3 regions of the Methylocystis sp. JR02 genome follow, and region 2 is predicted to be linked to each of the others. Evidence: predicted binding sites of a transcription regulator. Region 2 holds the regulator's gene; each other region holds the start of a gene.

Region 1 (10,632 bases), 1.8 Mb from region 2:
GACCGGGAAGAACGATTCTCTTGGCAAGCTCGCGGCCTATTTCCGGCTGCCGAGCGTCGCGCATTACTTGATTGTCTCGCCGGATGCGCGGCTCATCTTCCACCACGCGCGCGGGGAGGGGGAGACGATCCTGACGCGGATCATCCGCGAGGGCTCTGTCACGCTCGACCCGCCGGGGCTGGAAATCGCGCTTACGGACATCTACGGGGAGTAGCGCCTGTTTGCGCCCCGTCTAGTCGTCACGGAACTTCGCTGGCGTCGCTGCGAAAGAGCCGGCGGCGCGTGCGCCGCCGGCGGCCGGGATCAGCGGCCGATCTTGTAGAACTCGTAGACCTGGTTCAAGCCGTGCTGCTGGGTAAAGAAGCCGCGCGCGTGCTCGAGGCTTCCTTCCATGCCGACCATCTCGCCCTTGGCGGGGCTGCCGTTGGAAATGACGACGCCGGTCGGTTCATTGTCATCCTTGCCGACGGGCGCGGCCAGCGTGTCGGCGCCCAAAGCGACGAAGCGCGCCGCCCGGCCGGTGCGCACATTATACGCCCAGATCGAGTCGTATTTTTGCAGTTGGTCATGCAGCTTGTCGCCCCGGTCTTCGGCCGCGAGCAACTGTTCGCGGTTGGCGAAGAAGATATTGTCGAAGGCGGCATGATCCTGGTCGCCGAGAACGAAGACAGAGACGCTGCCATCTCCGCTGGCGCGAGCGCCGTGATGCTCCTCGTGCACTTCGTGCTCCACGTGCTCTTCGTTCTCGCGGAGGTCGACACGGATGATGGCGCCCCAGGCGCCGCGGGCCGCAAGCTGCGGGACCTGACCCGTGGGGGCGTCGGTGTCGCCGGTCGCGGTGAAGTAGAACGTGCGGAAATGCGAGTCGGGCAGCCAGGTCATGTTTTCCGGACGCTTGAACGGCGTCGCGCCCGCGGCTTTCGCCGCTTCGGTGGCGCTGAACGGCGTCGTGTCATCCTTGTGCGACTCGTGGATGGTCACCCACTTGAACGGCAAACGCAGGCCCGGCGTGTAGAGCTGCTTTTGCGCCGGCGAGATGATGTCGCCGATCACGTCGTTCGCATGGAAGGTGACCGGCGCGCCATCGACATAAACCTGGAGCGACTGCAGTTTGCCGCCGTCCTGCAGGCGCTTCGGGTTGTTCGGCACGAAGCGGTAGACGAAGGAGTTGGGCTGACGCGCCGACTTCAGCGGCACATTCGCCACCCCGTCGACAGTGGCGGTCGTGCCGGAAGGCGCGGTTTTTCCGCCGATGTCCTCAACCAGATAGATGTTGCCCTTGCCGTCGGGATGAATACCCTCGAAGCCGCCCGTGCCGATGAACGCCTCGAGAGAGACGCGCTGCGCCGGCCAGTCGAGGCTGACCTCGTGGACATTGCCCGTGCCGTTGAGCGTGGCGGAATTGTCGTTCTCTTCCGCAAAGAGCAGCTTCTGGGTGAAGGGGTTGTAGCTCGAGCCGTCGATGCGGTTGAGGCCCGTTTTGCCGCTCGCCGAATCGACGGGGGTCAGCAGGGTGATGCGGTGCGCCGGGTCGGCAACGTCGAGGTTGATGCGGGTGATATAGGCCATATCCCCGCCGTTCTCATGGCCCTGATAAAGGAAGCGGCGGCCATAATCATAGCCTTGCGTCGGGCCGCCGGGATTTCTGGGCAGCACGAGATAGGTGTGGATGTCCGGCACCGTATCGGCGCCCGTCGCCAGCTTGCCGAAGGTGGTGATGTCTCCGCTCGGATTTTCCACCAGGTCGGGCGTCGACGCGAGCAGGCGGAGGCTGAAATTGTCGCTCACCAGCGTCGCCTGCGGATTGCCGGTCGGAGACACGGCGTTGGGAACGCTGAAGGTGATCGGCCCGACGCCCTTCGGGGAATCGGCCAGCGCCGTTGTCGCCGCGGCGAGCGCCGCGAGGGCGACCGTGTATTTGAGCTTGAGATACATCGACTGATTTCCCCATCCGTTGAAACGCTTGCGCGGAACCAAGCTCGGCTGCGCAATCGGCGGGACATATCGCAGCGCCGCTTGAAACATTTGAGACAGGAATGTGTCGGGCCGTTCCCGCCAGGCGGGCGGTCATTTCATGTGGATGGCGGTTCCGGACAACGCGCCGCGCTTGCGGGCGCGCCGTGAAGTTGCCAATCTCCGGCCTGAAAGTCGCGAAACTGTCGCATAGCTGGAAAGTCGATTGGCCCAGGATCTCTCATTCGATCTGTCCGATGAACCGCGCGCGGAAGGCGAGGCCTTTCTCGTCGACGTCGACGGATTCGAGGGGCCGCTCGATCTGCTGCTGGAGCTTGCCCGGCGCCAGAAGGTCGACCTCGCCCGCATCTCCATTCTGGCGCTCGCCGAGCAATATCTCGCCTTCATCGAGGCGGCGCGGCGGGTGCGGCTGGAGCTGGCGGCCGATTATCTGGTCATGGCCGCTTGGCTCGCCTTCTTGAAGTCGCGCCTGCTGCTTCCCGAGCCCCCCAAGAACAGCGACGAGCCCTCGGCGGCGGAGCTTGCCGCCGCGCTCGCCGAACGCCTCAAGCGGCTGGAGCTGATCCGGCTCGCCGCCGACAAGCTGACCCAGCGGGGGCGGCTCGGACGCGACATGTTCCTGCGCGGCGGGCCGGAGGGGCTGGAGACCATCTCGCAGCCGAATTATCGGGCGAGCCTCTTCGATCTCCTATCCGCCTACGCCCGCCAGCGGCAGAAGACCGCCGCCGTCCATGTGGTGCTGAAACAGCGCACGGTCTGGTCGCTCGCCGAGGCGCGCGAGGCGCTGGAGCGGCTCGCCGGCGTCTCCGCGGAATGGACCGTGCTGGACGATTATCTGCTGCAATATTGCGCCGACCTGCAGACAGCGCGCACCGTCCGCGCCTCGTCCTTTTCGGCGTCGCTCGAAATGGTCCGCGAAGGGCTGTTCGACATCCGGCAGGACCGGCCCTTCGCGCCGCTCTGGCTGCGCCGCCGCGCGCCGCAGCCATTATTGGACCGCGAGCCTTCGGGCTCGCTCTAGTCCTGCGAGCCAGAAAGCTCGCTTTGATTCTGCGAGCCTGAAGGCTCGCGGTCCAGCATTTGGAGGAGCGCATTGGCGCAGCCCGCGGAAAAAATCGAACTCTTCGACGTCAACAGCGACGAGGCGCTGGCCCGCCACGAGGTCGCCTTGCGCGAGGCGGAGCGCATCGTCGAAGCGATGCTGTTCGCCTCGGCCGAGCCGCTGGATGAAAGAGAGATGGCGCGGCGTATCGACGACAAGGTCGAGTTCGCCCAGGTGCTGGAGCGGCTGCGCAACCATTACGCCAATCGCGGCGTGAACCTCACCCGCGTCGGCAAAAGGTGGTTCTTCCGCACGGCGGGGGATTTGAACTGGATTCTCGCCCGCGAGCAGGTGGAGGAAAAGAAGCTCTCCCGCGCCGCGCTCGAGACGCTCGCCATCATCGCCTATCACCAGCCGGCGACCCGCGCCGAGATCGAGGAGATTCGCGGCGTCGCCATCTCAAAGGGCACGCTCGACACGCTGATGGAAACCGGCTGGGTCCGCCTGCGCGGCCGCCGCAAGGCGCCGGGGCGCCCAATCACCTATGGCACGACCGACGCTTTCCTGATGCATTTCGGCCTGGAGCAGATCAGCGATCTGCCGGGCCTCGACGAGCTCAAGGCGGCGGGCCTCTTCGACGGCCGTCTCCCAAAGGGCTTCGGCGTGCCGCAGCCCTCCGACGACTCGGCGCTGCGCGACGACGAGGAGCCGCTGGAGGACGACGCGCCACAGGCGCTGGAGATGGACTTTCCCGAGGAGCCGGAGCCGATCGACGCGCCGGACGCGCTCACCGACGATTGACGCCGTTCTGCCCTCATTGCGAGCTAAGCGCCCGTTAAAAACCTATCATTTCGCTAGCCTGTCGCCTTGTTTTTGAGCCGCGGGCCGCATAGGTTCCCGTGAGTTTGGTCGGCGATCCCGGCCTGTTTCCCACTGGAGGTTTCCGCCATGGGCGGTTTCTCGATCTGGCACTGGATCATCGTCGGCGGCGTGGCGTTCATTTTGTTCGGCGGAAAATTCAAAATTTCCGACGTGATGGGCGATGTCGCCAAGGGCATCAAAGCCTTCAAGAAGGGCATGGCCGAGGATGAGACCGCCGAGGCGGCGAAGCCGGTGGGCGAACGCGTCGAGCCACGGGCCATCGAGGCGAATAAGTCAGCGAGCGGCGATAAGGTTTGATGGCGTAGGGGCGGTAAGCCCCCTCCCCAACCCTCCCCCGCTTCGCGGGAGAGGGGGGCAGACTGCGGCTTGAATCCGCGATGCTGATCGCGAGCGTCCCCTCTCCCGCGGAGCGGGGGAGGGACAGGGAGGGGGCGCCTCCCATACTCTTCTCGGACTGGAAATGTTCGATCTCGATCCCGGAAAGCTCCTCGTCATCGGCATTGTCGCGCTCATCGCGATTCCGTCGAAGGATTTGCCGCGCGTGCTGCGCACTTTGGGCCAGGCGACGGGCCGCATGCGGCGCATGGCCAATGAGTTTCAGGACCAGTTCATGGCGGCCATGCGCGAGGCCGAGCTCGACGATCTGAAAAAGCAGATCGAGGAGACGAACAGCGCCATCATGGCCGGCGCGAATCTCAACAGCGCCTTCGATCCGATGGCCGAGGCGCGCAAGCAGATCGTGAGCGCAATCGAGGACGGCGACAAAAAGCCCCCGCCGGAACGCCCGCTTGAGGAGCGGCAAAGCGACGTCTCGACGGAGGGGCGGCCTCCCACGGACGCAGCTCCTCAGGACGAGGTCAACGGCGACGTCGAGGCCGGCGCTGCGCAAAAGGCGGATAAATGACCGAGGCCGACGAAGCTGAAATCGAGGCCAGCAAGGCGCCGCTGATCGAACATCTGATGGAATTGCGCGAGCGGCTTATCAAGGCGCTGCTCGCCTTTCTGGCGATGTTCTTCCTGGCCTTCTTCTTCGCCAAGGACATCTACAACATTCTCGTCATCCCCTACACGCAAGTGGCGGGGCCCGAGGCGCGGCTGATCTACACGGCGCCGCAGGAATATTTCTTCACCCAGATCAAGGTCGCGCTCTTTATGGCGGCCTTCCTGTCCTGCCCGATCGTGCTCTCGCAGCTTTACGCCTTCGTTGCGCCCGGGCTCTACCGGAACGAACGCGCGGCCTTCCGGCCCTATCTTTTCGCGACCCCCGTCTTCTTCGCCGTCGGCGCGCTGGTCGTCTATTTTCTCGTGATGCCCAATCTGCTGCGCTTCTTCATCGGCATGCAGCAGGCGAACGAGCCGGGCAAGGCGCAGATCGAACTGCTGCCGCGCGTCTCGGAATATCTCTCGCTCATCATGACGCTGGTGCTCGCTTTCGGCGTCGTCTTCCAGATGCCGGTGATTCTCACGCTTCTGGGGCAGGTGGGCATCGTCTCTTCCGACTTCCTGAAAGAGAAGCGCCGCTACGCCATCGTCATCGTCTTCGTGATCGCCGCGGTTCTAACGCCGCCGGACGTCTTCTCCCAGCTTGCGCTCGCGGTGCCGGGGATGCTGCTTTACGAGGCGTCGATCTATTCGGTTCGCATGGTCGAGAAGAAGCGGGCGGAGCAGGAAGCGGCGGCGCAGGAATAGCGGCAGCGCGCCGCTTGACCGCATTACGCGCCTGCGGGAGAAGGCCCCAAGTTTTTCCAGCGTCATGGCCGGGCTTGTCCCGGCCATCCACGCCGAGACGTCGCGGCCTTGCTGGGAGCACTGCCGCAGCGGCGCGGCGTGGATGCCCGGCACAAGGCCGGGCATGACGCGGTTACATTCTCATCTGACGCCAAACGCCCGGTAGCCCGACATGTATGACATCAAATGGATTCGCGAGAACGCTGAAGTCTTCGATAAAGGCCGCGCGCGGCGCGGGCTTGCGCCCATGTCGGCCGAGCTTTTCGCTCTCGACGACGCGCGCCGCTCGGCCATCGCCGAATTGCAGAAGGCGCAGGAGCGCCGCAATGCGGCGTCGAAGGAAATCGGCGCCGCGATGAAGGCGGGCGACAGCGCCAAGGCGGAAGCGCTCAAGGCGGAAGTCGCGCAGATCAAGGACAATTGGCCGACGCTGGAGCAGGCGGAGCGCGACGCAATCGCGGCGCTCGATAATGCGCTGTCGAGCATCCCCAACACGCCGCTCGAGTCCGTGCCCGAGGGCAAGGACGAGAATGAGAATGTCGAAGTCTTCCGTTGGGGGACGCCGCGCACGTTCGACTTCACGGCCAAGGAGCACTTCGAGATCGGCGAAGGTCTCGGCTTCATGGATTTCGAGACGGCCGCCAAGCTGTCGGGCGCTCGGTTTGTTGTGAACAAAGGTCCGCTGGCGCGCCTGGAGCGCGCGCTCGCGCAATTCATGCTCGATCTGCACACGGGCGAGCATGGCTATATGGAGGTGAACCCGCCGCTGCTGGTGCGCGACGACGCCATGTTCGGCACGGCGCAATTGCCGAAGTTCCGAGAGGATCAGTTCTCCGTGACCGCCGGTCGGCAGTCGTCCGATGAGCAGACGTCCGAATATTGGCTCATCCCCACCGCCGAAGTCCCGCTCACCAACCTCGTCCGCGAATCCATCCTCGACGAGGCGCAACTCCCGATCCGCATGACCGCCGGCACCTATTGCTTCCGCGCCGAGGCGGGCGCTGCCGGCAAGGATACGCGCGGCATGATCCGCCAGCACCAGTTCTACAAGGTGGAGCTCGTCTCGATCACCGCGCCCGAGCAATCGCTCGAAGAACACGAGCGCATGACCGGTTGCGCCGAGAAAGTGCTGCAGGCGTTGGAATTACCCTATCGCAAGGTCGTGCTCTGCACGGGCGATATGGGCTTTGCGTCGCAGAAGACCTACGACCTCGAAGTCTGGCTGCCGGGGCAGGGGAAATATCGCGAGATTTCCTCCTGCTCGGTCTGCGGCGATTTCCAAGCGCGGCGCATGAACGCGCGCTCGCGCGGGTCGGACGGCAAGCCGCGCTTCGTGCATACGCTCAACGGCTCGGGCGTCGCGGTCGGGCGCGCCATGGTGGCGGTGCTGGAGAATTATCAGGAGGCCGACGGCTCGGTGACGGTTCCGGCGGCGTTGCGGCCCTATATGGGCGGCCTCACGCGCATTGCGCGAAGCGTGTAAGCGACAGCGACGGCGCCAATACCTCCCCTTTACGGGGAGGTCGGCGGCCAAAGGCCGCCGGGTGGGGCTCGCGCCGTTACGACTCGGGTTGGGGCGGACCCCACCCGACCCCGCTTGCGCGGGGCCACCCTCCCCGTAAAGGGGAGGGATTCGCTCACGATCAGCGCAGAACGCTGACGCCGGCGTCGACGATTTGCCCGGCGGCCATCACCGGCGCGGAGACGATGGCGACGCCCAGCTCCGCCGGGCCGCCATCCTGATAGCCGGCGACGCCGCCGCGCGGGCCGTATACCGTCCCGTCGAGGACGCGCGGCATGTAGATGAAGCCGGCGTGCGGGCCGTGACTCACGGCGCACCAGCTATGGTTGCACTGGTCGATGTTGACGACGTCGCCGGCGGCGAGCGTCATCAGATGCGGGCCATTGGGGTGCGCGTGAAGCATGAAGTTTCCGCCGAGCATGGCCTCGAAGGCTGAAGCGCCCGAAACCGAGCCGACGAGAGCGACAGCAGCGATCAGTGAATAGCAAAGCGTACGCATGATTGCCTCCCCACTTAAGATGCAGGCAAGCAAAAATATGGCGCGCCGAAGCGGGAGGGCTATTCCCGAGGCCGCGTTTTTCTCGGGCTTCGCTAAAAACGGGTCAAAAGTCTGCGAAGGATTCGACGAAGCCATCCGGGGGAGAAAAAGCTCCTCCGGATTGCTTCGCTCACTGCTTCAATAGCCGGCGACGACCGGCGGTTGCATCGGCGCCGCCTGCCCATATACATCCGGCCCGCCCGCGCCGAAGATGTCGCCAGCGGCTTCGAACGGGGCGCCCAACAAGCCGAACGGGCCGGCGTCGGCATAGCCGGCCGAACCGTAATAGCCGGGCGCGCCCGCGCTGGCGGTCAGAAGCGGCGATGGGACGAAGCCCACGGCCGGGCCATATTGAACGCGGCACCAGGCGCGGCAGGGGCCGGCCTGGACCGCCGCTCCGGCGGGTATAGTGGCGACGATGGCGCTGCGCATGCCGGGGCGGGCGCGTAAGGCGGTGTCCGCCGACACAATGGCGGGGACGGCGGCCGCCGAGGCTGCCGAAGCGGCGAGCCCCATGGCGACAAACAGAGGCGTAAGTTTCGAACGCATGGCGCACTCCCTGCGCTTTACCCAGACCCCCGAACCATGTAGGGCGTGCGTGGGCGCGAGCCGTCGAATTGCGCTCAAAAACATCCCCCACTTCCTCACGGTCACGCCCGAGCGATGCGAATTCTCATCACCAATGACGACGGCGTTCACGCGCCCGGCCTCGAAGTTGCGGAAAAGATCGCGCGGGCGATCTCCGACGATATTTTCATCGTTGCGCCGGAAACCGAGCAGTCGGGCGTCGCCCATTCGCTCTCGCTCAATGATCCTTTGCGGTTGCGCGAAATCTCGCCGCGTCATTTCGCGCTGAAGGGCACGCCGACCGATTGCGTCATCATGGCCGTTCGCAAGCTGATGCTCGATAACCCGCCCGATCTCGTGATCTCCGGCGTCAACAGCGGACAGAACCTCGCCGAGGATGTGACGTACTCGGGCACGATCGCGGGCGCGATGGAGGCGACAATTCTCGGGATTCCGGCGATCGCGCTTTCGCAGTGCTATGATTTCTTCGCCGGCCGGCGCACGATCCATTGGGAATGCGCCGAGACCCACGGCGCGGCGATCGTGCGCAAGCTGCTGGCGACGGGCATCCCCGGCAATGTGCTGATGAACGTCAACTTCCCGGCTTGCGCCCCCGGCGCGGTCGCGGGCGTCGCCGTCACCATGCAGGGCCGGCGCAGCAATGATCTCATGCGCATCGAGGACCGTCAGGACGGGCGCGGCAATCCCTATCATTGGATTTCCTTCCAGCGCGGCAGCTTCACGCCGGGGCAGGGAACCGATCTGCTGGCGGTCGACGAAAACAGAATTTCCGTGACGCCGCTTCAGCTCGATCTCACCGACCATCCGACAGTGACGCGACTCGCGCGCGCTTTCGAGGAAGGCCCGAAGGCGACCATATGAGCGAGCCCGCCGCCAAGGCTGCCGTCGAGGAGCGCGCGGCCTTGCTCCTCGCCGTGCGTCGGGCGGGGGTGCGGGATATTTCGGTCATGCGCGCCATCGAGACCGTCCCGCGCGAGGCTTTCGCGCCTTACAAGTTCCGCGATCTCGCCAATCGCAATCTGGCGCTGCCGCTCGGCTGCGGGCAAACCATGTCGCGCCCCGCCGATGTCGGCCGGCGCATCGAGGCGTTGCGCATCGGCAAGGGGCATCGCGTGCTGGAGGTCGGGACCGGCTCCGGCTATGGGACCGCGATCCTCGCGCGCCTCGCCTGGGAGGTGGTGTCGCTGGAGCGTTTCGAGACGCTCGCCATCGAAGCCGCGCCGCGGCTCGCCGCCTTGGAGATCGCGAACGCCGCTGTGCTGCATGCGGACGGCCTCGCACCGGAGGCGACGCTCGGCGAATTCGACCGCATCCTCGTTGAAGCCGCGCTCGACGCGCCGCCCACCGCGTTGATCTCCATGCTGTCGCCGGGCGGCACGCTCGTTTACGCGCGCCGCGAGCCGCAAGCGGGCGAGAAGCGCGCCCGTCAACGATTGATTAAGGTTGATCGCACGGAAAGCGGCGAGCCGCACGAGACCGATCTCGGGCCCCACAGCCTCGGCCCGGCGGCCAGCGGCCTTGCAAAAGCCTTGTGAATTGAGACTTTGCTTATGATGAAGATTTTCATGAACCCGCTCATCGGAGATTCATCTTAAACGCCTCCTTAACCGACATACGCATACAACTAACGCGTTGTTGGTGCGTGCGAGTGGGTCGGCGTCATGGCTAAAGAGCGTCAAATTTCCAATTCGCGGGCCGCGCTGCGGCTCATGATGGCCGTCGGGGCGGCCGCTCTGATGTCGGGTTGCTCCGACGCCACGCGTTTTTCCGACCCCTTCTCCGATCCTTTCAGCGGCTCGGGCGCCGCCGCCCAGCGTAGCGCGTCGGTCCGCGGCGTCGACCGGTCGCCGACCGGCGCGATCGCCAATCCGGCGCCCGCCCGCGTCGAATCGCGCCCGCTGGCGCCGCCGACCGCCGCGCCGGCTCCCAGCGCCGCCGCTGCTGCGCCCCGCACGCCAATCGCCGCCGCCGCGCCAACCTCGGCCGGCCCCGCCGCCGCCCATTGGACCGCCGACGGCGGCACGCCCGTCACTGTCGCGCCGGGCGAGAGCGCGGCCATGCTGGCCACCCGCTACGGCGTCCCGCCGGATGCGCTGCTGCATGCCAATGGCTATAGCACCGCCGCGCAGGTGCAGCCGGGCTCTCGTCTGATCATCCCGGTCTATCGCGCCGGCGCGGTCGCCCGTTCTGCGGCGCCCGCAGCGGCGCCTGCGCCGGCCCCTGCGCCCGCAAAGGTCGCCGCCGCCGAGCCGAAGCCCGATCCGAAAGCCGAGGCCGCCGCCGCCCGCGCGGAGCAGCGCAAGGCGGAAGCCGCCGCCAAGGCCGCCCGCGAGGAGCAGGCGAAAGCCGAGCGCGCCG
Region 2 (10,632 bases):
CGGCCTGCGCGCCGGCGACGGCGGCGTAAGGGTCGGCCGTGACGTTCATCGCGCAGCCATTGGCCTTGGCCCAATCGAGGAGGACTTGCGGCGGCGCGAGTTCGGGCGGGGTCGCGACATTGATGGTGAAGCCGAAACGCGCGGCGGCGTGCACCCAGCTCGCCAGCACATTGTTCGAGTCGCCGACCCAGGCGACCGTGCTGCCGTCGATGCGGCCGAGGCGCTCCTCGAAGGTCAGCAGATCGGCCATGATCTGGCAGGGATGCGAGAGCTTGGTCAGCCCGTTGATGACTGGCACGCTCGCGTGGCGGGCAAGCTCGGTCAAATCTTCATGCGACAAAATGCGGATCATCACCGCATCGACGAAGCGCGACAGCACGCGCGCCGTATCGGCGATGGTTTCGCCGCGGCCGAGCTGCATCTCGCCGCCGGTGAGCATGATCGTCTCGCCGCCGAGATCGCGCATGGCGATATCGAAGGAGACGCGCGTGCGGGTCGATGGCTTGTCGAAAACCATCGCCAGATATTTGCCGGCGAGCGGGCGCTCTAGGGGCGGCACGCCCTTCACGCGCTTGGCTTTCAGGGTTTTGGCAAGCTCGAGGATCTGGCGCAGCTCTGGGCCGGGAAGATCGCAGATATCCAGAAAATGACGCGGCCGCGTCATGGTGTGCGCGGTCATCATGCCGCCCCCAATTGCTCGGCTTTCGCGGCGAAACGCGCGCAGGCCCGATCGAGGCGGTCAAATGCCTCCGATATATGGCTCTCGTCGATAATGAGCGGCGGGAGCAGGCGAACGACATTGTCTCCGGCGATCGGAAGGAGGAGCCCTTCCGCGCGCGCGGCGGCGGCGAATTCCCCATTGGGAACGCGCGTCTTGACGCCGAACATGAGCCCTTCGCCGCGAATGGCCTCGATCACGCGCGGATGGCGGTCGTGCAGCTCGGCGAGGCGCTGGCGCAGATGGCCGCCCAAGGCGGCGACGCGCGCCAGAAAGCCCTCGGCAAGAACGACGTCCAGCACGGCGGCGCCCACTGTGGTCGCGAGCGGATTGCCGCCGAAGGTCGAGCCATGCGTGCCGAGCGTCATGCCTTTGGCCGCCTCTCGCGTGGCGAGGCAAGCGCCGAGCGGGAAGCCGCCGCCGAGCCCCTTGGCGAGCGCGACAATATCGGGCGTGACGCCGGAGTGCTCGCAGGCCAGGAATTTTCCGGTGCGGCCGACGCCGCATTGAACTTCGTCCAGCACGAGCAGCAGGCCGCGCGCGTCACACAAAGCGCGAAGCTTGCGCAGGAACTCATGCGGGAAGACGCGCAGGCCGCCCTCGCCCTGCACGGGTTCGAGCAGCACGCCAGCGGTTTCCTCGGTGATCGCGGCTTCGACGGCCGCGAGATCATCGAAGGGAACCTGGTCGAAGCCGTCGAGCGGCGGGCCGAAGCCGTCGAGATATTTCGGATTGCCGCCGGCGGCGATGGTCGCGAGCGTGCGCCCGTGAAAGGCGCCTTCGAAGGTAATGAGGCGGTAGCGCTCCGGCTGGCCATTCGCCGCATGATATTTGCGCGCCGTTTTGATGGCGCATTCCACGGCCTCGGCGCCGGAATTCACGAAGAAGACCGTTTCGGCGAAGGTGACGGCGACAAGGCGCTGCGCGAGACGCTCGGCCTCGGGGATGCGGAAGAGATTGGAGACGTGCCAGGGCTTTTCAGCGGCGGCCTTGAGTGTTTCGACGAGATGCGGGTGGTCATGGCCAAGCGACAGCACAGCGACGCCTGAAGCGAAATCCAGGTAGCGGTCGCCGTTCTCCGCGAACAGCCATGCGCCTTCGCCCCGCGTAAAGGCGACGTCGGCGCGCGCATAAGTCGGATAGAGCGCAGATGTCAAAATTATGCTCCAAGCCAACAGATCCGCCGTTTGGCGGTCGGGCCAAAAAACAAAGCGCCGCCCTTTCGGGGCGGCAGTTTGAGAAGGCGATTTTATGCGGGCGCGCTGTTTCGGTCAAATCCTAACGTCGCAGCCAACTTGGCTGGCGCGCCAGAGGCGTTTTTCGTTCCAATTCCGGCGCGGAGTGAGTCGTCGCGGCAACACTCTGCGCACAAAGCGCTCAGAAAGGCTGTGCAGAACGCGCCCTTTGGCTTGCCAGCGACTCTTGCCCGTGATTCAAAGGTTTTGTTAAGTTTTTCCCGCCGGCGCGGTAGCGTTGTTTCCGCCTGGCGTCCCTCGAGTTTCGATGCGCGCGACGTCGCCGCTGGTTCGCTCCGGCGCAGCGAGGGTTGGTGGATTCTGTCCGGTTGCGCGCTCGAACCGGCCGCTTGGAGGTCAAAATGTCTTGGACCGATGAACGCGTCGAGCTGCTGCGTAAGCTTTGGAGCGACGGTCTCAGCGCGAGTCAGGTCGCAGCGGAGCTTGGTCCCGGCATCACGCGCAATGCGGTGATCGGCAAGATTCACCGTCTTGGCCTCGCCGAGCGCGCCAAGACGGCCAGCGCGCCGCGACCCCGCGCCGCAAAGCCGGCGTCGCGCCAGGCGGCGGTTTCCGCCCCCGTGGCTGCGGCTCCGCGCGTCGGCGGGCACGCCGTGCACGGCAATGTCGCCCTCGCCTTCGCGCCCGAGACGGTCGTGGTGGCGCGCGTGACGCCGGATACGGAAGTCGTCGTCCCGATGTCCGAGCGCGTGACGATCATGGAGCTGCGCGAGTCGATGTGCCGCTGGCCGATGGGCGATCCGACGTCGCCCGAGTTCCGCTTCTGCGGCGGCAAATCCCCGATCGGCGGCGGGCCCTATTGCGCGCATCACGCCCGCATCGCCTATCAGCCGGCGCAGGATCGCCGTCGCGCGCGCGATCAGCTCAGGGCGCCGCGTTACGCCTGATAAAGCTCGGGCGCGCGATCGGCTGCGGCCGACGTCACTCCCGGCCGAAGGTCTCGTCGAAGGAATAGCCGGAGCCGCGCACGGTGCGGATCGGGTCTTTTTCGCGGCCGCGGATGAGCGCCTTGCGAAGCCGGCCGACATGCACGTCGACCGTGCGCTCGTCGATCTCCGCCGACATGCCCCAGACGCTGTCGAGGAGCTGGGCGCGGGTGAAGACGCGCCCGGGCTTCTCCATGAAATATTCGAGCAGCCGGAACTCGGTCGGGCCCAGATGGATTTCACGCCCCGAGCGGCGCACGCGGCGCGTCTCGCGGTCGAGGTCGATGTCGCCCAGCGTCAGCTTGGAGGCGACGCGCTCCGGCCGGGCGCGACGCAGCAAAGCGCGCACGCGCGCCATCAGCTCCGGCGTCGAGAACGGCTTCACCACATAGTCGTCGGCGCCGACCGATAGCCCACGCACGCGCTCGGCCTCCTCGCCGCGCGCCGTCAGCATGATGATCGGCATGTCGCGCGCGGTGTCGCGCGCGCGCAGGCGCCGGCAGATTTCGAGGCCCGAGACGCCGGGCAGCATCCAGTCGAGCAGCATCAGGTCGGGCGGCGACTCCGCGATGCGCAGCTCGGCTTCGTCGCCATTATCGACATGCTCGACCTGATAGCCTTCGGCCTCCAGATTATAAACCAGCAGAGTCGCGAGCGGGACCTCGTCCTCGACGACGAGAATCCTCGGGGCGCGGTCGCTCTTGCCATCGCGGGCGCCGGTCGGCGCGGTGGTCGCGTCACTCATGCGATGCGTCGCCCCCTGCGCCCAGAACGCCCGGCCGCGCCTTGGGGCGCTCGAGCGGCATGGATTCGCCTGTCACGAGATAGACGATCGTCTCGGCGATATTGGTCGTGTGATCGCCGATGCGCTCGAGATTCTTCGAGCAGAACAGAAGATGCGTGCAGAAGGAGATGTTGCGGGGATCTTCCATCATGAAGGTGAGAAGATCGCGAAACACCGAGTCTTCCAGCGCGTCGAGATCTGCGTCGTTCATCCAGACGGTGCGGGCGCGTTCCTCGTCGCGCAGCGCATAGGCGTCGAGCGCGTCCTTGAGCTGCGTCGCGGCGATTTCATGCATCGACTTCAAGCCGACGATGGCGCGCGGCAAACGCGCCTCAGAGGCGATCTTGAGCGTGCGCTTGGCGATGTTCTTGGCGAGGTCGCCGATCCGCTCGATGTCGCCGGAGATGCGGATCGCGGCGATGCATTCGCGCAGATCGATCGCCAGCGGTTGCCGCCGCGCGATCGTCATGACCGCGCTTTCTTCGATCTCACGCTGAAGCGTGTCGAGCCGCGCGTCGCTTGCGACGACTTGCTTTGCGAGCTCGACGTCGAGGTTGGACAGCGCGTCCATGGCCTCGGCCAGCATTTTTTCGGCAACGCCGCCCATCTCGGAGATGCGACGTCCCAGCGACTCGAGGTCGCGGTCATAGGACTTGACGGTGTGGTCAGTCATCGCTCGTTCCTTAAATGAGCTTCAGCCGAAGCGGCCGGTGATGTAATCCTGCGTGCGCTTTTCTCTCGGCCGGTTGAAGACGTCGTCCGTGTCGCCGAATTCGATGAGCTCGCCCAGATACATGAATGCGGTGTAGTCGGAGACGCGCACCGCCTGTTGCATATTATGGGTCACGATCGCGATCGTGTATCTCGTCGAGAGCTCCTCGATCAGCTCTTCGACCTTCGCCGTCGAGATCGGATCCAGCGCCGAGCAGGGCTCGTCGAAGAGCATGACCTCGGGTTGCACGGCGACGCTGCGGGCGATGCACAGGCGCTGCTGCTGGCCGCCGGAAAGGCCGAGCCCGCTCGCCTGCAGCTTGTCTTTCACTTCGTCCCAGAGCGCCGCGCCGCGCAGCGCCTCCTCGACGCGAACGTCCATATCGGCGCGCGACAATTTCTCGTAGAGACGGATGCCGAAGGCGACATTCTCATAGATCGACATCGGGAAGGGCGTCGGCTTCTGGAAGATCATGCCGACGCGGGCGCGCAGGGCGTTGAGGTCGATCGCCGGATCGAGGATGTTCTCGCCGTCGAGCAGCACCTCGCCCTCCGCGCGCTGGCCCGGATAAAGGTCGTACATCCGGTTCAGCACGCGCAGCAACGTGGATTTGCCGCAGCCCGACGGGCCGATGAAGGCTGTCACCTTATGGGTGTGCAGCGACAAGGACACGGATTTCAGCGCGCGGGTGGCGCCGTAGTAGAAATCGAGGCTGCGAACCGAGATTTTGGTCGCGGACTGGTTCACCTGAGCGAGGGCGTTCATTTCGATTTTCTCCGGCCGGCGCTCAGCGCGCGGGCTGTGATCGACAGGGCGAGAACGGCGAAGGTGATCAACAGGGCGCCCGTCCAGGCAAGCTGCTGCCAATCTTTGTAGGGGGACAGGGCGAACTGGAAGATGACGACCGGCAGGCTCGCCATCGGCGCGTTGAGGTCGCTGCTCCAGAATTGGTTGTTGAGCGCGGTGAAGAGCAGCGGCGCGGTTTCACCGGAGACGCGCGCCACCGCGAGCAGAATGCCCGTGACGAGACCCGCCTTGGCGGCGCGATAGGCCACCTTGCCGATGACGAGGGCGCGCGGCGCGCCGAGCGCGCTCGCGGCTTCGCGCATCGAGCCCGGCACCAGCAGCAGCATGTCCTCGGTCGTGCGCAGAACCACCGGTATGACGAGCAGCGCGAGGGCGACCGCGCCGGAGATGCCGGAGAAGTGCCCCATCGGCCCGACGAGCAGCGTGTAGACGAAGAGGCCGATGACGATCGACGGCGCGCTGAGCAGGATGTCGTTGATGAAGCGCACGACGATGGTCAGCTTCGAGTAGCGGCCATATTCCGCCATATAGGTGCCGGCGAGCATGCCGAGCGGCGCGCCGATGGCGACGCCGATGATGGTCATGACAAGCGAGCCGGCGATAGCGTTCAGGAGGCCGCCCTGGCTGCCGGGGGGCGGCGTCATCTGGGTGAAGACGGCGGGAGAAAGTCCGCGAATCCCTTCGTAGAGAAGCGCGGCGAGGATCAGCAGCAGCCAGGTCAGGCCGAAGATCGCGGCCCCCCAGGCGAGGCTGGTCGCCATCGAATTGCGCCGGCGGCGCGTGGCGTAGAGCGACATGACTCGGGCTCCTTAAGCCGACTTCCGCTCGATGCGCATCAGCATGTAACGCGCGATCGCCAGAACGATAAAGGTGATGACGAAGAGGATCAGGCCGAGCTCGATGAGCGCCGATGTGTAAATGTCGCCCACGGCCTCGGTGAATTCATTGGCGATGGTCGCGGAGATGGTCGTCCCCGGCGCGAGCAGCGACGGCGAGATTTTGTGGGCGTTGCCGATGACGAAGGTGACCGCCATCGTTTCGCCGAGCGCGCGGCCGAGGCCCAGCATGACGCCGCCAATGACGCCGACGCGCGTGTAGGGCAGAACCACATAGCGCATCAATTCCCATGTCGTGCAGCCGACGCCGATCGCCGCTTCCTTGAGGACCGGCGGCACGGTTTCGAAGACGTCGCGCGAGATGGAGGCGATGAAGGGCAGCACCATGATGGCGAGAATGAAGCCGGCGGTCAGCATGCCGATGCCATAGGGCGGACCGGCGAAGATCGACGACAGCACGGGCACGTCGCCAAAGAGCGAGATCAGGCCGGGCTGCACATGGGTCTGCACGAAAGGCGCGAAGACGAAGAGGCCCCAGATGCCGTAGATGATCGAGGGGATGCCGGCCAGAAGCTCGATGGCGACGCCGATCGGCCGGCGCAGCGCATGGGGGCAGAGCTCGGTCAGGAAGGTCGCGATGCCGATGCCGACGGGCACGGCGATGAGCATGGCGATGACCGAGGTTACGATCGTGCCGAAGATCGCCGGCAAGGCGCCGAAATTATCGGTGACGGGGTTCCACGCCTGCGAGAACAGGAAACCCGGGCCGAAGGCCTGGATCGCCGGCAGTGAGCCGTGAACGAGCGAGACGATGACCCCGCCGAGGATGATGAGCACGATAACCGCGGCGGCGCGCGTCACCTGGAAAAAAATCCAGTCCAGCAACGCAATGCTCGAAAGCGCCTTTGTGCGGTCGACGACCGCTGCACGCGGCGCAGCGCTCTCCATTGCTAGCTCCGACATATTGCCCGCTCCATTCGATCCACGTTGGGTGGGTTCGCTCGTCGTCATCGGTTACTCCTGACGCCGGTTCTCTCGAACCGGCGTCCATGGTCGCTAGCGGCTCCTCATTGAGCCGCCGTTAATGCGCGGCTCAGTGCGCGATCGGCTTGCCGTCCGCGCCCTTCACATTCGCCCAGCTCTTCTTGATCAGCTCGACGACCGGCTTCGGCATCGGGATATAGTCCAGCTCCTCGGCGGCCTTGGCGCCATTGGCGAAGGCCCAGCCGAAGAATTTCAGGGCTTCCGAAGCCGCAGCCTCGTCCTTCGAGTCCTTCGGGAGGAGGATGAAGGTCGCAGCCGAGATCGGCCAGGACTTGGCGCCCGGCTCATTGGTGATGATCTGGAAGAAGCCCGGGGACTTCGCCCAATCCGCGCTGGCGGCGGCGGCCTGGAAGCTTTCGACGCCCGGCGCGACGACCTTGCCGGCGGCGTTGATCATCTTGGTGTGGGTGAGCTTGTTCTGCTTGGCGTAGGCATATTCGACATAGCCGATCGCGCCCTTGGTGTTGGCGACGTTGTTGGCCACGCCTTCATTGCCCTTGGCGCCGATGCCGGCCGGCCATTCGACCGCCGAGTTCTCGCCGACCTTGGACTTCCAGTCCTCGGAGACCTTCGAGAGATAGTTGGTGAAGTTGAAGGTCGTGCCCGATCCGTCCGAACGATGGACGACGACGATCGGGGTCGAGCCGAGCTTCGCCTTCGGATTGAGCTTCTTGATCGCGGCGTCATCCCAGCTCGTGATCTGGCCGAGATAGATTTTCGCGATGGTCGCGCCGTCGAGGACGAGCTCGCCCGGCGTGACGCCGTCGAGATTGACGACCGGCACGATGCCGCCGATGACCTGGGGCCACTGGATGAGATTGGCCGCGTCGAGGTCTTCCGGCTTCAGCGGCTGGTCGGAGGCGCCGAAGGTCACGGTGCGGGCCTTGATCTGCTTGATGCCGCCGCCGGAGCCGATCGACTGATAGTTGAGGCCGTTGCCGGTGTCTTTCTTATAGGTCTCCGCCCATTTGGCGTAAATCGGATAAGGGAAGGTCGCGCCTGCGCCGGAGATATCCAGCGCGAGCGCCGCGCCGGCCATGGTCGCGAGCGCCACCGTCGCGACGGCGGCGCGCTTGAAGAAGTTGGAGATCATTCGATGATCGCTTTCAGCTCGAGAATATTACACGAGAGGCGCGGAGCGCCTGTCACGCCCTAGTCCTTTAGCGGCCAGGCAAGAGAGTTTTGTGATAGTTTTATTACAGTACGATGACATAAGAATTTCATATAAAAACAGCATTTTAGTCACTTTCCTTGAGCTTGATCGATTGCCGGAAGCGTCACACGGAACAGCGACCCCTCGCCCAAAGCGGACTCTATGCCGAGCCGTCCGCGATGGCGCAGCACAATATGTTTGACGATCGCGAGGCCAAGCCCGGTGCCGCCTTTCGCGCGACTCTTGCCGGCGTCGACCCGGTAGAAGCGTTCGGTCAAGCGCGGAATATGCTCCTGCGCCACGCCGGGGCCATGATCGCGCACCGAGAAGACGGCGGTCACGCCTTTGCGGGCCAGCGAAATTTCGACCGGCTCCGGCCCGCGTTCGCTTTGGCCGTATTTCAGCGCGTTCTCGATGAGGTTCTCGGCGATCCGCGCGAGCTCGTCGCGGTCGCCGGGGACGATGACATTAGGCTCGAGGTCGAGCGCCAGCGGAATGTTGTTTTCTTCCGCCATCGGCGTCAGCGTGTCGACGATATGCGCGACGAGCATGGTGAGATCGACCGCTTCGGCCGGCCGCACATGCATATGCTGCTCGATGCGCGAGAGCGACAGCAGATCGTCGACGAGACGCGCCATGCGTTGCGCCTGCTCGCGCATGATGCTCAGGAATTTATCGCGCGCGGCCGGATCGTTTTTCGCCGGACCCTGAAGCGTCTCGACAAAACCGAGAAGCGAGGCGAGCGGCGTGCGCAATTCATGGCTGGCGTTGGCGACGAAATCGACGCGCATGCGTTCGACGCGATGCGCTTCCGTCAAGTCGCGCATGCTGATCATGGCGGCGGTCGCGTAGCCGGGGAAGCGAATGGGCGCGATATGCGCCTCGAACCAGCGCTCGAGAGGAAGACGCTCCACCCATGAGGCCTTCTCGGCGTTTCCGCCGGCGAGCACGCGCATGGCGGCGTCGAGCATGTCCGGCGAGCGCAGGCTGCGCGACAAAGGTTCGCCGATGCGCAATGTCGGCGCAAGGACGCGGGCCGCCGCATTGAAGGCGAGCGCGTGAGTCTCCGCGTCGATGACGAAGACGGGCTCCGCCAGCGCGTCGATCACGGGGCCGAGCATATCCTCGGCGGGCCATTTGAGGTGCGCCATGTGAAAATCGCTTCCGGCTGAACGTCAGGTCCGTTCTTCGATGATGCGCGCAACGGCGTCGCGCAATGCGCCCCAGCGGCGCGCGCCCTCGTCGGCGCCGAGAGTGGCGAGCGCGACGATGAAGGGCAGGAAATAATAGACGACGCGGAAAAGCAGCAGAGAGGCGAGAACGCTCTCCTGCGATGCGCCCGGCAGCGCATGCAACATCGTGGCCTCGAAGACGCCGATGCCGCCCGGCGCATGGCTGACGACGCCGAGAATGCAGGCGAGGACATAGACGGCGAGGAAAGCCGTATAATCGAGGTCGACGCCTGCCGGCAGCAGCATGTACAGCACGGCCGAGGCGGCGCAGAGATCGGCGACGCCGACGGCGAGCTGCTCGACGGTCGATCCCACGCCCGGCATTTCCAGCACATGGCCGCGCAAGCGGATGCGCCGCGGCTCGAGCGCCACCCAGGCGCCGTAACCGGCGACGGTCGCGAGGATGAGGACGCCGATCGCTGTGTGCAGCGGGGTGGGCAGGCGATCGAGCGCGGCGAGCGAGCCTGCCGCCTTCACCAGCGTGAAACCGACGACCGCCGTCATGCCGAGCCAGAAGGTGACGCCGGTGATGACCGTGAGATTGGCGACCTGCAGCGCGGTCATTCCCACGCGCGAATAAATCCAGTAGCGCACGGCCGCGCCGGTGACGATCGGAAAGCCGAGATTGAAGGAGATGGCGTAGCTCGCGAAGGAGGCGAGCGCTGTCACGCGATAGGGCGACGTATGGCGGATCTGGCGAAGCGCCGAGACGTCATAGCCGGTGAGCGCGACGTAAGAGAGGACCGTGAAGAAAAGGGCGGCGAGAATCTGACCGCCGCTCGTCGCCGTCAGCGCCTCGGCGACGTCGGCGAAGCGGACATGCGAAAGGGTGTTGGCGAGGATATAGGCGGCGATCCCGAAGAGCGCGAGGCTGGCGAGGACGCCGAAAACATGGCTCGCCCCATGCGGAAGGCGCTCCTGCAGCGACTCGAAGAAATTTTTGCGCCGGACGACGGCCGGCAGGCCGGAGTGAGACGAAATGGCGAGGTCCTCGTCTTGTTGCATCTACCGCTCGTTGGAGGTGGGGCCGGTTCGCCACGCGAGCGCCGGCCAAAGACTTCGTCCTGAAAAGATGACGTCAGAATGACGGGCAACCGCCTTTTAGCTTGGCGCTCGGGCCGGTCGAGTCAAGACAGACCATGCACGAACCAGCGGGGAGCATCC
Region 3 (10,632 bases), 1.6 Mb from region 2:
GAACAATGTCTACAGCCCGCATGATCGCTCGGTGGGCCCGCGCAGGAACTTCCTGCTCCGTCGCGCGCGCCTGATCGTCAGCGGCGACGTCTCCAGCCATCTGTATCTCTACGTTCAGTTCGACCTTGCCTCCGCGCCGTCGGGCACGTTCAGCAATAGCTTCACGGCGGGGACCAATCCCTCCTACGCCCTGTACAATCCCCAGATCGGCATCTACGGCAACTCGGCGGGTAATTTCGCCCAGATGCGCGACGCTTACGCCGATATCTCGATCGACGAGAAGAAAGAATTCCGTTTCCGCGTCGGTCAGTCGAAGATCCCCTACGGCTTCGAAAACATGCAGTCCTCGCAGAATCGCCTCGCGCTGGACCGCGCCGATGCGATCAATAGCTGCTGCAAGGACGAGCGCGATGTCGGCATCTTCTTCTACTATACGCCCGAGCATATGCGTCATCTCTTCCGCGACCTTGTGAGGAACAACCTCAAGGGCACGGGCGACTACGGCATGGTCGCTTTGGGCGTCTATAACGGCCAGGGCGCGAACCGCATCGAGCTGAACAACGGCGTCCACATCGTCGGTCGCTTCACCTATCCTTACGTCTTCGCGAACGGTCAGATCGTCGAAGCCTCGATCCAGGGCTACACCGGCCGCTACATGCCGACGACGTCCGCGATCACCCCGTCTCTCGGCATGGCCACCAACTGGGCGGGCTACCGTCCTGTCGGCTTCCCTGGCGCCGGCGTGCCTTTCGTCAATGCGCCCGGCTATTTCGACGGCACCCGGAATCTCGTGCTCGGCAATTATCCCGGCGCGAACGCCTGGGGCTGGAGCTGCGCCAATGGCTGCCAGGGCGTCAAGGACGATCGCGTCGCCGTCACCGGCGTGATCTATCCCCAGCCCTTCGGTCTGCGCGCCGAATGGAACTGGGGCCGCGGCCCCGCTCTCGATCCGACGCAGACCTATATCCGCTCGGCCGGCCTGAACGGCGGCTATGTCGAGGCGACCTATAAGTATGACGACAAGGAGTTCGGCCTCGGCACCTTCTTCCCCTTCTTCAAATGGCAGTATTTCAACGGCGGCTGGAAGACCGAAACCAACGCTCCGTCGGCCCGCACCTACGAATGGGACGTCGGCGTCGAGTGGCAGCCGCTGCCGGAGGTCGAGGTGACGGCGGTCTATTCGAATATGAACCGCACCAACACCGGCGCGGCGCCCTACCGCCAGTTCCATGCCGACTTGCTGCGCATGCAGCTTCAGTGGAACTACTGAGCGAAATTCGATACGCTCGACAAACAAGAGGAACGTCCCCGGTTTTTTCCGGGGGCGTTCCTATCTCTTTATAGCGTGAAAAAGGGTTCGCATGCGAAAGCGCATTGGCTCATTCCTGATCCTGCTCGCCGCCACAATCGCGGCTAGTTCAGCTCGCGCCGACGCTTACGAGGACGTGACCGCCGCGACAAGCAAGGGCGACTACGCGGCTGCGGTAAAAATCCTCAAGCCGCTGGCCGAGAAAGGCGAAGCGCGGGCGATGTCCGAGCTCGGCCCGATCTACCTTATGGGCAAGGGCGTCCCGATCGATCACAAGGAAGCGATCAAGTGGATCAGGCAGGCTGCCGAAAAGGGTGACGCGGCGGCTCAGGCCAATCTGGGCACGATGTATCTCGATGGCCACATACTGAAGCAGGACTATGCGGAAGCGATGAAGTGGAGCCTGCTCGCAGCGGACAAGGGCGTCGCGGCGGCGCAGGCAAATATCGCCAGCATGTATTATGACGGCTCCGGGGTCGGGCAGGATTATAAGGAAGCCGCGAAATGGATGCGCCTCGCGGCGAAGCAGGGAGACGCCGAATCGCAGGTCAATCTCGGAACCATGTATGTGGCGGGTCAAGGTTTGGATCGTGACCTGCTGCGCGGTTACATGTGGACCGCGATCGGCCTCGAACCTTTGTCCATGCCGCCCGACCAGAAAAAGGAAATGCAGGAGTTATCCGCGCAGCTCCTCTCTGAGCCGGATCTCGCCAAGGCCAAAGAGATGGTCAAGAAGTGCAAGGAATCGCAATTCAAGAATTGCGATTGACGATGAGCCTGAATGGCGCGTCGGCGAAGCCGCGCCGCGAAGGGCGGTGCGGCTTTTTTGTCGTGGTTTTTTTCTAGGGTTTTATTTTGGGCGCGGCGCGATTCTTTTCCGCCGCAAATTTTGAACGATTGAAGCGGCTGTTTGCGCGCCAGGCGCCCCCCTCTGAATCTCGACAACAGCGTCTTCGGTCCCGATCTCTCGCTATCGGGAGCGCTCGCAAGCTCTGGTTTCTTGCGAGAGGCTGATCGACGAGGATTGTTTCAGCCCCGTTCAGCCAAGTCCACCACCACGCCCCTACGGCGATAGGCTTTTTACCCGTTCTTCGCGCCTTTGGACAGCGGGCTCGACCCAAGGCGGGCGGATCAGGCCGTCGGCTCCTTTCGCCGCGACCCATCCGCTGCGCATAGCGCGAGGTTGAGAATGGGATCCGCTGCGCATAGCGCGAGGTTGAGAATGGGATGCCGATATTTCTGCCATATGTCCAATAGATTTCTTGCATTGCCAATCAGCGATTATATGTTTCTCAAATACAGTAATGTTTCGAGGTGATGACTGGAGTGTTTCAGATTCACTGGAAGTATGTCGTAATATTATTGGTTGACACCATGTAGAAATATTCAGAAATGTGTCCGAACTGTGTTGCAAAATGGCAACGATATTGGTGAATAACTATCTATAGCGCAGCTAATACTTAGAATGTCACGGATATGTCACAGGATGTATCGACTATGCCTCAGCCTAAAAAATAGGCACAATCGGAGTGCGGGCTGGAGAAATTCGGACATGATCAAGAAATATGCAGTTTGCGGCGCAGCGCTCGGCGCGCTTCTATCCTCGTCGGGAGCCTTCGGGGCCGCCGACCCGGGGTCGATCGAAAAGCGCATGAAAGCTCTGGAGGCGGAGATGGCCAAGCTGCGCAAGGAAGCGAAGGAGGCCAAGGCCGCGGCCGCCGCCAAATCCAACGTCGCCAACCTTTCGCACAAAGGCGACGTCCACGCGCCGCCGCCGGTGTTCGTAAGCTTCAAGAACGGTCTCTTCGTCGAGACCGAAGACAAGGCTTACAGTTTCAAGGTTGGCGGCCGCATCATGGTGGACGGCGGCGGCATCTCCCAGCCGTTGAACGGCTTCTCGAACCAGGTCGGCGTTCGCCAGATCCGTCTCGAGGTCGAAGGCAAGGCCGCCCAAGTCTGGTTCTACAAACTGCAGTACGACTTCTCCGGCACCGGTCAGGTCACCGGCAACAATCAAGTGCTCGGCGGCATGCGCGATGTGTATTTCGGCATCCAGCATCCGGCCCTGTCGGTTCCTTTCGCGAAGGACCCGCTCTTCGTGATGGTCGGCAATCACTTCGAACCGTTCAGCCTCGAGTCGACGTCTTCTTCTAAGTTCCGCACGTTCATCGAGCGCGCGATGGCGGTGGAAGGCATCGCCCCGAACCGTCACCTCGGCATTTCTGTGGGCGGTTACGGCGACAATTGGACCGGCCGTATTGGCGTCTTCTCCACATCGATGGAAGACGCCTCCTACACGCCGGGCCAGAACACGCCGTCGAGATGGGGCATCCCGAAAGCCGCTGGCTGGGTCTCCACGGGCGGAGCCCAATATGTCGACGTCGCCGGCCGCTTCACCTATGCGCCGATCAAGGACGAGCACAATCTGCTGCACTTTGGCGTGTCGGGCCGCTACCACAGCCCGAACGACGCCACCGGCGCCAACGACGATCGAGTTCTGCGTCTCGGCAATCGCCTGCGCTCGGAGGCGACCGTGCTCGGCCAGGGCCTTCTGGGCACGCCGGATATGTCCTGTGGCTCCTACGCCAACGGCGGCTTGTTCGGGGGCATCCCATTTAGCGCGGTGGCCGGGCACTGCACCAAGCATGTCACGAGCTACGGCTTCGAGCTCGCGGGCGCCTATGGGCCGTTCGACATGCAGGCCGAATATATCGCAACGGATTATACGCGCGACAACAACAAAATCCTGCAAGCTCGCGCCTCGGGCGTGTTCGCTCCGGGCGGGTCGAGCTCTCACTTTGGCGGCTACTATATCTACGGCCAGTATTGGGTGACGGGCGAAGAGCGCGCCCAAGCCTACAGCACCTCCGATAAGTCGGGCGCGAATTTCTTCGAGCCGAAAATCAAGAACCCCTTGAGCGCGGGCGGCTTTGGCGCGTTCAGCCTGGCCGGTCGCTACAGCTCGGTCAATCTGAACAGCGGGCCTTACTCCGGTTCGGGCCTCGCGAATATGCTCGCCTACACGACTTATGTGCAGCCGAGCCCGGCCACGACCGCCGCAATTGTCAACTCCGGCGTTTATGGCGGCCGTCAGGAGAACGTCACGACGGGCTTCAACTGGTATCCGGACAAGGGCGTGCATCTCCAGTTCAACTGGACGCATGTTCTCCACGTCTCGGCGCCGCTCAACGATTACAACATCGTCGGCGCCCCGATGCCGGGCCGTCAGGGCTTCTACTACAATGGCGCGCATCCCGACCTCTTCGAGGCGCGCGCGCAGGTCTACTGGTAAGAGTTCGCGCAAGAAGACCGTCCCGCGCCTCGCGCGGGGCGGTTTTTTCAGGGCGCGGAAAAGACGCCGTGGCTCTGCGCTATTCGCACCACATGCGCATGAGACTTGCCGCGTTCTTCAGCAGCAGGTCGACCAATTCGTCACGTCCATGTCGCGCGACGTAAGAGCGGTGAACGACATTGAGCTCGCGGAGAACCGTGCGCCGCTGTTCGTCCCGCACACGGCTTTCGATCCAGCCGACGCATGCGAGGCGGCTGCCCCGAGTGACTGGCGTCACGCGGTGAATCAACCCGGTCGAATAGAGGAACAGGCTGCCGATCGCGGGCTTGACTTTCAAGAGACCGTGCTCTTGCTCTAGCACCAATTCGCCGCCGTCGTAATTGGCGTGATCTTCGAGAAACAAGGTGAACGAGAGATCGCACCTGTAGTTGTTCATGATCGGCGCGTCGGTGTGGTTGCCGTATTCCATCCCGACGTCGTAGCGGTTGACGCTCATCGCGGCGATGCGTTTGGGGATGGCGTAAAGCTCTACCTCTTCGTGGGTCATCAACCTCGAAGCGATGTCGTCGAGAATCCTGCTACCTTTCTCGCGGTCCATTTGGAGATTGTTTTTGACGCGCGCCGCAAGGCCGGTGGCCGTCGACGAGCCGGCGTTGAAGGGCGTATCGACGATCTTCCTACGCAGACGTTCGGCGCTGTCCCGATCCAAGAAATTGTCGATGAGCAGCACGGGAAAATCCTTTCCGTGGATCGAGCGAATTCAATCGCACTTCTTCCAGGTCGCTCGACGCAGGGCCGGCAACGACGACCGCGCCGAGAGGAGGCGATGACGCAGGCTTTCTGAATGGCGGAGGCATGATCGAAAGGGAGCGCCCGGCACAAACTGGCGGAGCCGTGCCGGGCGCTGGGGGTCGGCCGCGGATGGAGACCGGCCGACGCGACGCAATTATACCCGGGGCGCCTTGGACTCTGTTTCTGAAGCATTGCTGCTCTGCGTCAGACGGCCCCATTGACCCGCGGCGCTTCTTCTTATACGAGACTGAAAGCTGCGCCGCAGCATGAGGCGCTCCAGCCGCGTATAGCCGACGTCACTTTCAGTTGCGTCGGGCCCGCTGTCGAGCCTCCCCACGCATCAATTGACGGCCCGATACGCGGGGCAAGTCTCCCTTTTTTCCGGATCGAAACCGCCGCGCCCGCTTTCCGGCCGCGGCTGCGAATCCCTTATGAAAGACGCTCAGTGACCCAATTTGCCGATCTCGGTCTTTCCGAGATTCTTCTTCGCGCCTTGAACCGCGAAGGCTACGAGACCCCGACGTCCATCCAGGCCCAGTCCATTCCCTATCTGCTTCAGGGGCGCGACCTTCTCGGCATCGCCCAGACCGGCACCGGCAAGACCGCGGCCTTCGCTTTACCGATATTGGAGCGCTTCGCCGCCGACCGGCGTCGTCCCACGCCCTTTACGGCCCGCGCGCTGGTGCTTGCGCCGACGCGCGAGCTCGCGGCCCAGATCGCCGATAGTTTCCGCGCCTATGGGCAATTCATGCGGCCGAGCGTCGGCGTGATCGTCGGCGGCGTATCGCATCGTCCGCAGATCGAGATGCTGTCGCGCGGCCTCGACGTGCTCGTCGCGACGCCCGGCCGGCTTCTCGACCATATTGCGTCGGGGCGCTTCAAGCCGGCGACGACCGAGGTGCTCGTCCTCGACGAGGCCGACCATATGCTCGATCTCGGCTTCGTCGTTCCGATCCGCCAGATCGTTTCGAAGCTCTCCAAGAACCGCCAGACTTTGCTCTTCTCGGCCACCATGCCGAAGGAGATCGCCGGCCTTGCGCAGGATATGCTGAACAACCCCGCGCAGGTGTCGGTGACGCCAGTCGCCACCACCGCCGAACGCGTCGAGCAGCATGTGTTTCTCGTCGACGGCGGCGCCAAGCGCGACGTGCTGCTCGAGCTGATGAAAGACACGGACATCTCCCGCGCCATCGTCTTCACCCGCACCAAGCGCGGCGCCGATCGCGTGGCGCAGCATCTCGAGGCGGCGGGCGTCGGCGCCGAGGCGATCCATGGCAACAAGAGCCAGAACCAGCGCATCCGCGCGCTCGATTCGTTCCGCAAGGGACGCACCCGCGTTCTGGTCGCGACGGATATTGCGGCGCGGGGCATCGACGTCGATGGCGTGACGCATGTGGTTAATTTCGAGCTGCCGGAAGTGCCGGAGGCTTATGTTCACCGCATCGGCCGCACGGCCCGCGGCGGCGCCTCTGGTCGGGCGATTTCCTTGTGCGACAACGGCGAGCGTCCGTTGCTGCGGCAGATTGAGAAATTGACGCGCCAGTCGCTGCCCTTCACCGACCGCCGCAGCGAGGACCAGCGCCGCGACGACGCCCAACCTCGCCGCGCCCAACCGAGCAATGGCGCCGGGCGGAATGCGCATAAGCATCCGCGCCGTGAAGGCCAGCACGCCGAAGCGCGCCGGCCGGGGGGCGAACGCCAGAACGCGCAGCGTCCGGCGCGGCCAGCCAATGGCCAGAAGCGGCGGGCGCATGGCGGCGGCGGCAATCGCTCGCAGTCGCGCGCGCCGCAGGCCTGATAAGAAAGACCATCGCTTTCGCAAAGCCGGCAGTCGCCGGCTTTGTCTTTTTTCAGCGGATATATAAAGGCGGGCGTCGCCACGACGTCATTGCGAGGAGCGAAGCGACGAAGCAATCCAGGGCCGTGATGTGGCCCTGGATTGCTTCGCTGCGCTCGCAATGACGGTGGATGGTGTTGCGGTCTTTCCTTGCGCTCGCCCGCACGCGCCTTAGATTGAGCATGAGCCAACCGAGAGCGGCGCGCATGCTCTATGACCTTCTTATTATCGGCGGCGGGATCAACGGCTGCGCCATTGCGCGCGACGCGGCGGGGCGGGGGCTTTCGGTGCGCCTCGTCGAGCAGAACGATCTTGCGAGCGGCACGTCCTCCGCCTCGACAAAGCTGATCCATGGCGGTCTGCGCTATCTCGAACTCTATGAGTTTCGCCTCGTGCATGAAGCGCTGGAGGAGCGCGAGCGCCTGCTCGCCGCCGCGCCGCATATCATCTGGCCGTTGAAATTCGTGCTCCCCCATGAAAAGGGCCTGCGTCCTTTGTGGATGCTGCGGCTCGGCCTCTTTCTCTACGACCATCTTGCGCGCCGCAAACGCCTCGAAGGCTCGCATCTGGTCGCGCTAGGGGACAACGCGCTCGGCGCCCCGTTGCGCGAGACCTATAACGTCGGCTTCACTTACGCCGATTGCTGGGTGGAGGATTCGCGTCTCGTTGCGCTCAACGCGCTCGACGCCAAGGAGCGCGGCGCGATGGTCAGCGTTGGCGCGCGGCTCGTGCAGGCGAAACGCAAGGGCGCGCATTGGATCGCAAAACTCGAAGGCGGCGTGGAGATCGAGGCGCGCGCCCTGGTGAATGCGGCGGGACCATGGGTGTCGCATGTCATCGAAGGCGCGCTGCATATGCATTCGCGAAAGCATGTGCGGCTGGTGAAGGGCTCGCATCTTGTTACGCGCAGGCTCTACGCGGGCGACCACGCTTACATTTTGCAAAACCCGGACGGCCGCATCGTCTTCGCCATCCCATTCGAGCATGAGTTCACGCTGATCGGCACAACCGACGTCGCTTATGAAGGCGCGCCGGGGGAGGTTGCAATCAGCGACGCGGAGACAGACTACCTCCTCGACGCCATCAACCACTTTCTGCGCAAGCCTGTCACGCGCGCAGACGTCGTGTGGAGCTATTCGGGGCTGCGGCCCCTTTACGACGATGGGTCTCTCAACGCTTCGGTGGTGACGCGCGACTATGCTTTTGATCTCGACGCGCCGGAAGATGGCGCGCCGGTTTTGTCGATCTTCGGCGGCAAGATCACCACGGCCCGTCGCCTCGCGGAACATGCGCTGGCCGAGTTGCGCCGCTTTCTGCCGGCGCATGGCGAGGCATGGACCGCGGGAGCGACGTTCCCCGGGGGCGATATGGAGTTCGACGCCCTTCTGGCGCGGTTGAAGAGCGAGAAGCCTTTTCTCGGCGACGCATTGGCGCGGCGGCTCGCGCGCGCCTATGGGACGCGCGCCGAGCGCATTGTGAAGCATGCGCATGCGATGGCGGATTTAGGCGGTGACTTCGGTTGTGGGCTCACCGAGGCAGAAGTGCGTTATTTGATGGAGAACGAGTGGGCCCGCAAAGCCGACGATATTTTGTGGCGTCGATCGAAGCTCGGGCTGCATATGAGCACGGCGCAGCAACTGGCCTTAAGGGAATATATGGGCGCTTAGGTGCTTCCCGGCGATCCAGCGTTGTGAGCCGCCAATACCTCCCCTTTACGGGGAGGTCGGCGGCCAAAGGCCGCCGGGTGGGGCTCGCGCCGCAACAAACCGTGGTGGGGCTTTACCCCACCCGACCCCGCTTACGCGGGGCCACCCTCCCCGTAAAGGGGAGGGATTCGCTCGCGCCCCAGCGCATTCACCCCCCAAACGCGGCCTTTCCTTCTGTCACTGAGCGCGCGCCTTCTATTACTGTTTGCGCCAAGCTTGGCGCCGCAACCGCAATGTTCTTGGCGAAGAAATGCGCGAGCGCTTCATAGCGCGCAGCGTTGTGGTCATTTTCGCGACGCGCGGCTTTGGCGGCTTTTTCGAGAAGCGTCGCGCCGCGCGCCAGCGCGAACAGGCGCAGATAAGGCGTCGCGCCTGCAAGAGCCTCGGCTGGCGCTTGCTTTGCCGCGCGCAACAGATAGTGGCTGGCTTGTGCGAACGCTTCCACCGCCGCGCCGACCGCGGCGACAGTGCTTTCTCTTGCGATGGCGCGCATGTCGTCGATCTCGCGGGTCAGCGCCGCGCCGCCCGACATCGGCAATTTGCGCCCCACGAGGTCGATCGCCTGAATGCCATTCGTTCCTTCATAGATCGCGCAGATGCGCGCGTCGCGCATAAGCTGGGCGACGCCCGTCTCTTCGATATAGCCCATGCCGCCATGCACCTGCACAGCGAGCGACGTCACCTCATTGCCAATGTCGGTGGAGAAGGCCTTGGCCATAGGCGTCAGCAGGCTCGCGCGCTCTTCCGCCGCCTTTGCGCGGGCGGGGTCCTCGTCGCGATGCGCGCGGTCGAGAGATGCGGCCGTCTCGAAAGAGATCAGACGCGCAGCCGCCGTCAGGCTCGCCATGGTGAGGAGCATGCGGGCGACATCCGGGTGCTCGATGATCGCGCTTGTCTCCGGCGCCCCCGGCGCGCGGCCCTGCTTGCGTTCTTTGGCGTAAGCCAGCGCCGCCTGCGTGGCGCGTTCGGCGAGCGCCACGCCCTGCAGGCCGACCGAAAGCCGGGCGTTGTTCATCATGGTGAACATGCAGGCAAGGCCATTGTTTTCTTCGCCGATCAGAAAGCCGACGGCGTCCTCATAAACCATGGTGCAGGTCGGCGAGGCATGGATGCCGAGCTTGTGTTCGACGCCGGCGCAATGCAGCGTGTTGCGGCGGGTGAAGGCGCCCTTTTCATCGGGCAGGAATTTTGGCGCGAGGAAAAGCGAGATACCCTTCGTTCCGGGCGGCGCATCGGGGAGCCGCGCCAGCACCAGATGCACGATGTTGTCGGCGAGATCGTGCTCGCCATAAGTGATGAATATCTTCTGGCCGCTGAGGCGGTAGGAGCCGTCGGCGTTGCGCTCGGCGCGGGTGCGCAGAAGCGCGAGGTCCGAGCCCGCCTGCGGTTCGGTGAGATTCATCGTCCCGGTCCATTCGCCGCTGACGATCCTGGCGAGATAGGTCTCCTTCAGCGCCGCGCTCGCATGCGCCTCGAGCGCCTCGATCGCGCCATGGGAGAGGAGCGGGCACAGGGCGAAGGAGATATTCGCCGCGTTCCAGATTTCCGTGCAGGCTGCATTGAGCAGCGCCGGAAGGCCGAGCCCGCCGTGATCGGGGCTCGCCGCGATGGCGTTCCAGCCGCCGGCCCGCCAACCGGCATAGGCCTGGCGCCAGCCGGGGGCGGTGGTCACGGCGCCATCGGCAAATTTGACGCC

Evidence for each region. The regulator PhoB, encoded in region 2, activates phosphate uptake and scavenging genes when phosphate is short. The targets are predictions, from matches to a motif close to TGTCATNNANCTGTCAT.
Region 1: QNA11_RS06820 (alkaline phosphatase PhoX) is a predicted target of PhoB. The motif match lies at 2,147-2,163, and genes of this name have one in related genera.
Region 3: QNA11_RS07675 (OprO/OprP family phosphate-selective porin) is a predicted target of PhoB. The motif match lies at 2,776-2,792, and genes of this name have one in related genera.

What each region holds. Positions count from the first base shown of each region.
Region 1 is NZ_JASIRC010000001.1:1,403,067-1,413,698, reverse strand. It holds gene QNA11_RS06825 (Uma2 family endonuclease) at 1-214, shown strand, start outside; gene QNA11_RS06820 (alkaline phosphatase PhoX) at 304-1,935, opposite strand; gene QNA11_RS06815 (segregation and condensation protein A) at 2,180-2,995, shown strand; gene scpB (SMC-Scp complex subunit ScpB) at 3,068-3,817, shown strand; gene QNA11_RS06805 (twin-arginine translocase TatA/TatE family subunit) at 3,965-4,195, shown strand; gene QNA11_RS06800 (Sec-independent protein translocase subunit TatA/TatB) at 4,359-4,802, shown strand; gene tatC (twin-arginine translocase subunit TatC) at 4,799-5,587, shown strand; gene serS (serine--tRNA ligase) at 5,799-7,109, shown strand; gene QNA11_RS06785 (SH3 domain-containing protein) at 7,270-7,647, opposite strand; gene QNA11_RS06780 (SH3 domain-containing protein) at 7,825-8,235, opposite strand; gene surE (5'/3'-nucleotidase SurE) at 8,350-9,135, shown strand; gene QNA11_RS06770 (protein-L-isoaspartate O-methyltransferase family protein) at 9,132-9,809, shown strand; gene QNA11_RS06765 (peptidoglycan DD-metalloendopeptidase family protein) at 9,936-10,632, shown strand, end outside.
Region 2 is NZ_JASIRC010000001.1:3,164,105-3,174,736, reverse strand. It holds gene argF (ornithine carbamoyltransferase) at 1-679, opposite strand, end outside; gene QNA11_RS15110 (aspartate aminotransferase family protein) at 679-1,875, opposite strand; gene QNA11_RS15105 (GcrA family cell cycle regulator) at 2,316-2,861, shown strand; gene phoB (phosphate regulon transcriptional regulator PhoB) at 2,896-3,645, opposite strand; gene phoU (phosphate signaling complex protein PhoU) at 3,638-4,357, opposite strand; gene pstB (phosphate ABC transporter ATP-binding protein PstB) at 4,379-5,161, opposite strand; gene pstA (phosphate ABC transporter permease PstA) at 5,158-6,000, opposite strand; gene pstC (phosphate ABC transporter permease subunit PstC) at 6,013-7,002, opposite strand; gene pstS (phosphate ABC transporter substrate-binding protein PstS) at 7,133-8,176, opposite strand; gene QNA11_RS15070 (ATP-binding protein) at 8,326-9,387, opposite strand; gene QNA11_RS15065 (lysylphosphatidylglycerol synthase domain-containing protein) at 9,412-10,473, opposite strand; gene QNA11_RS15060 (Y-family DNA polymerase) at 10,596-10,632, opposite strand, start outside.
Region 3 is NZ_JASIRC010000001.1:1,592,315-1,602,946, reverse strand. It holds gene QNA11_RS07685 (porin) at 1-1,270, shown strand, start outside; gene QNA11_RS07680 (tetratricopeptide repeat protein) at 1,362-2,078, shown strand; gene QNA11_RS07675 (OprO/OprP family phosphate-selective porin) at 2,862-4,601, shown strand; gene QNA11_RS07670 (Fe2+-dependent dioxygenase) at 4,681-5,331, opposite strand; gene QNA11_RS07665 (DEAD/DEAH box helicase) at 5,839-7,191, shown strand; gene glpD (glycerol-3-phosphate dehydrogenase) at 7,437-8,897, shown strand; gene QNA11_RS07655 (acyl-CoA dehydrogenase family protein) at 9,085-10,632, opposite strand, start outside.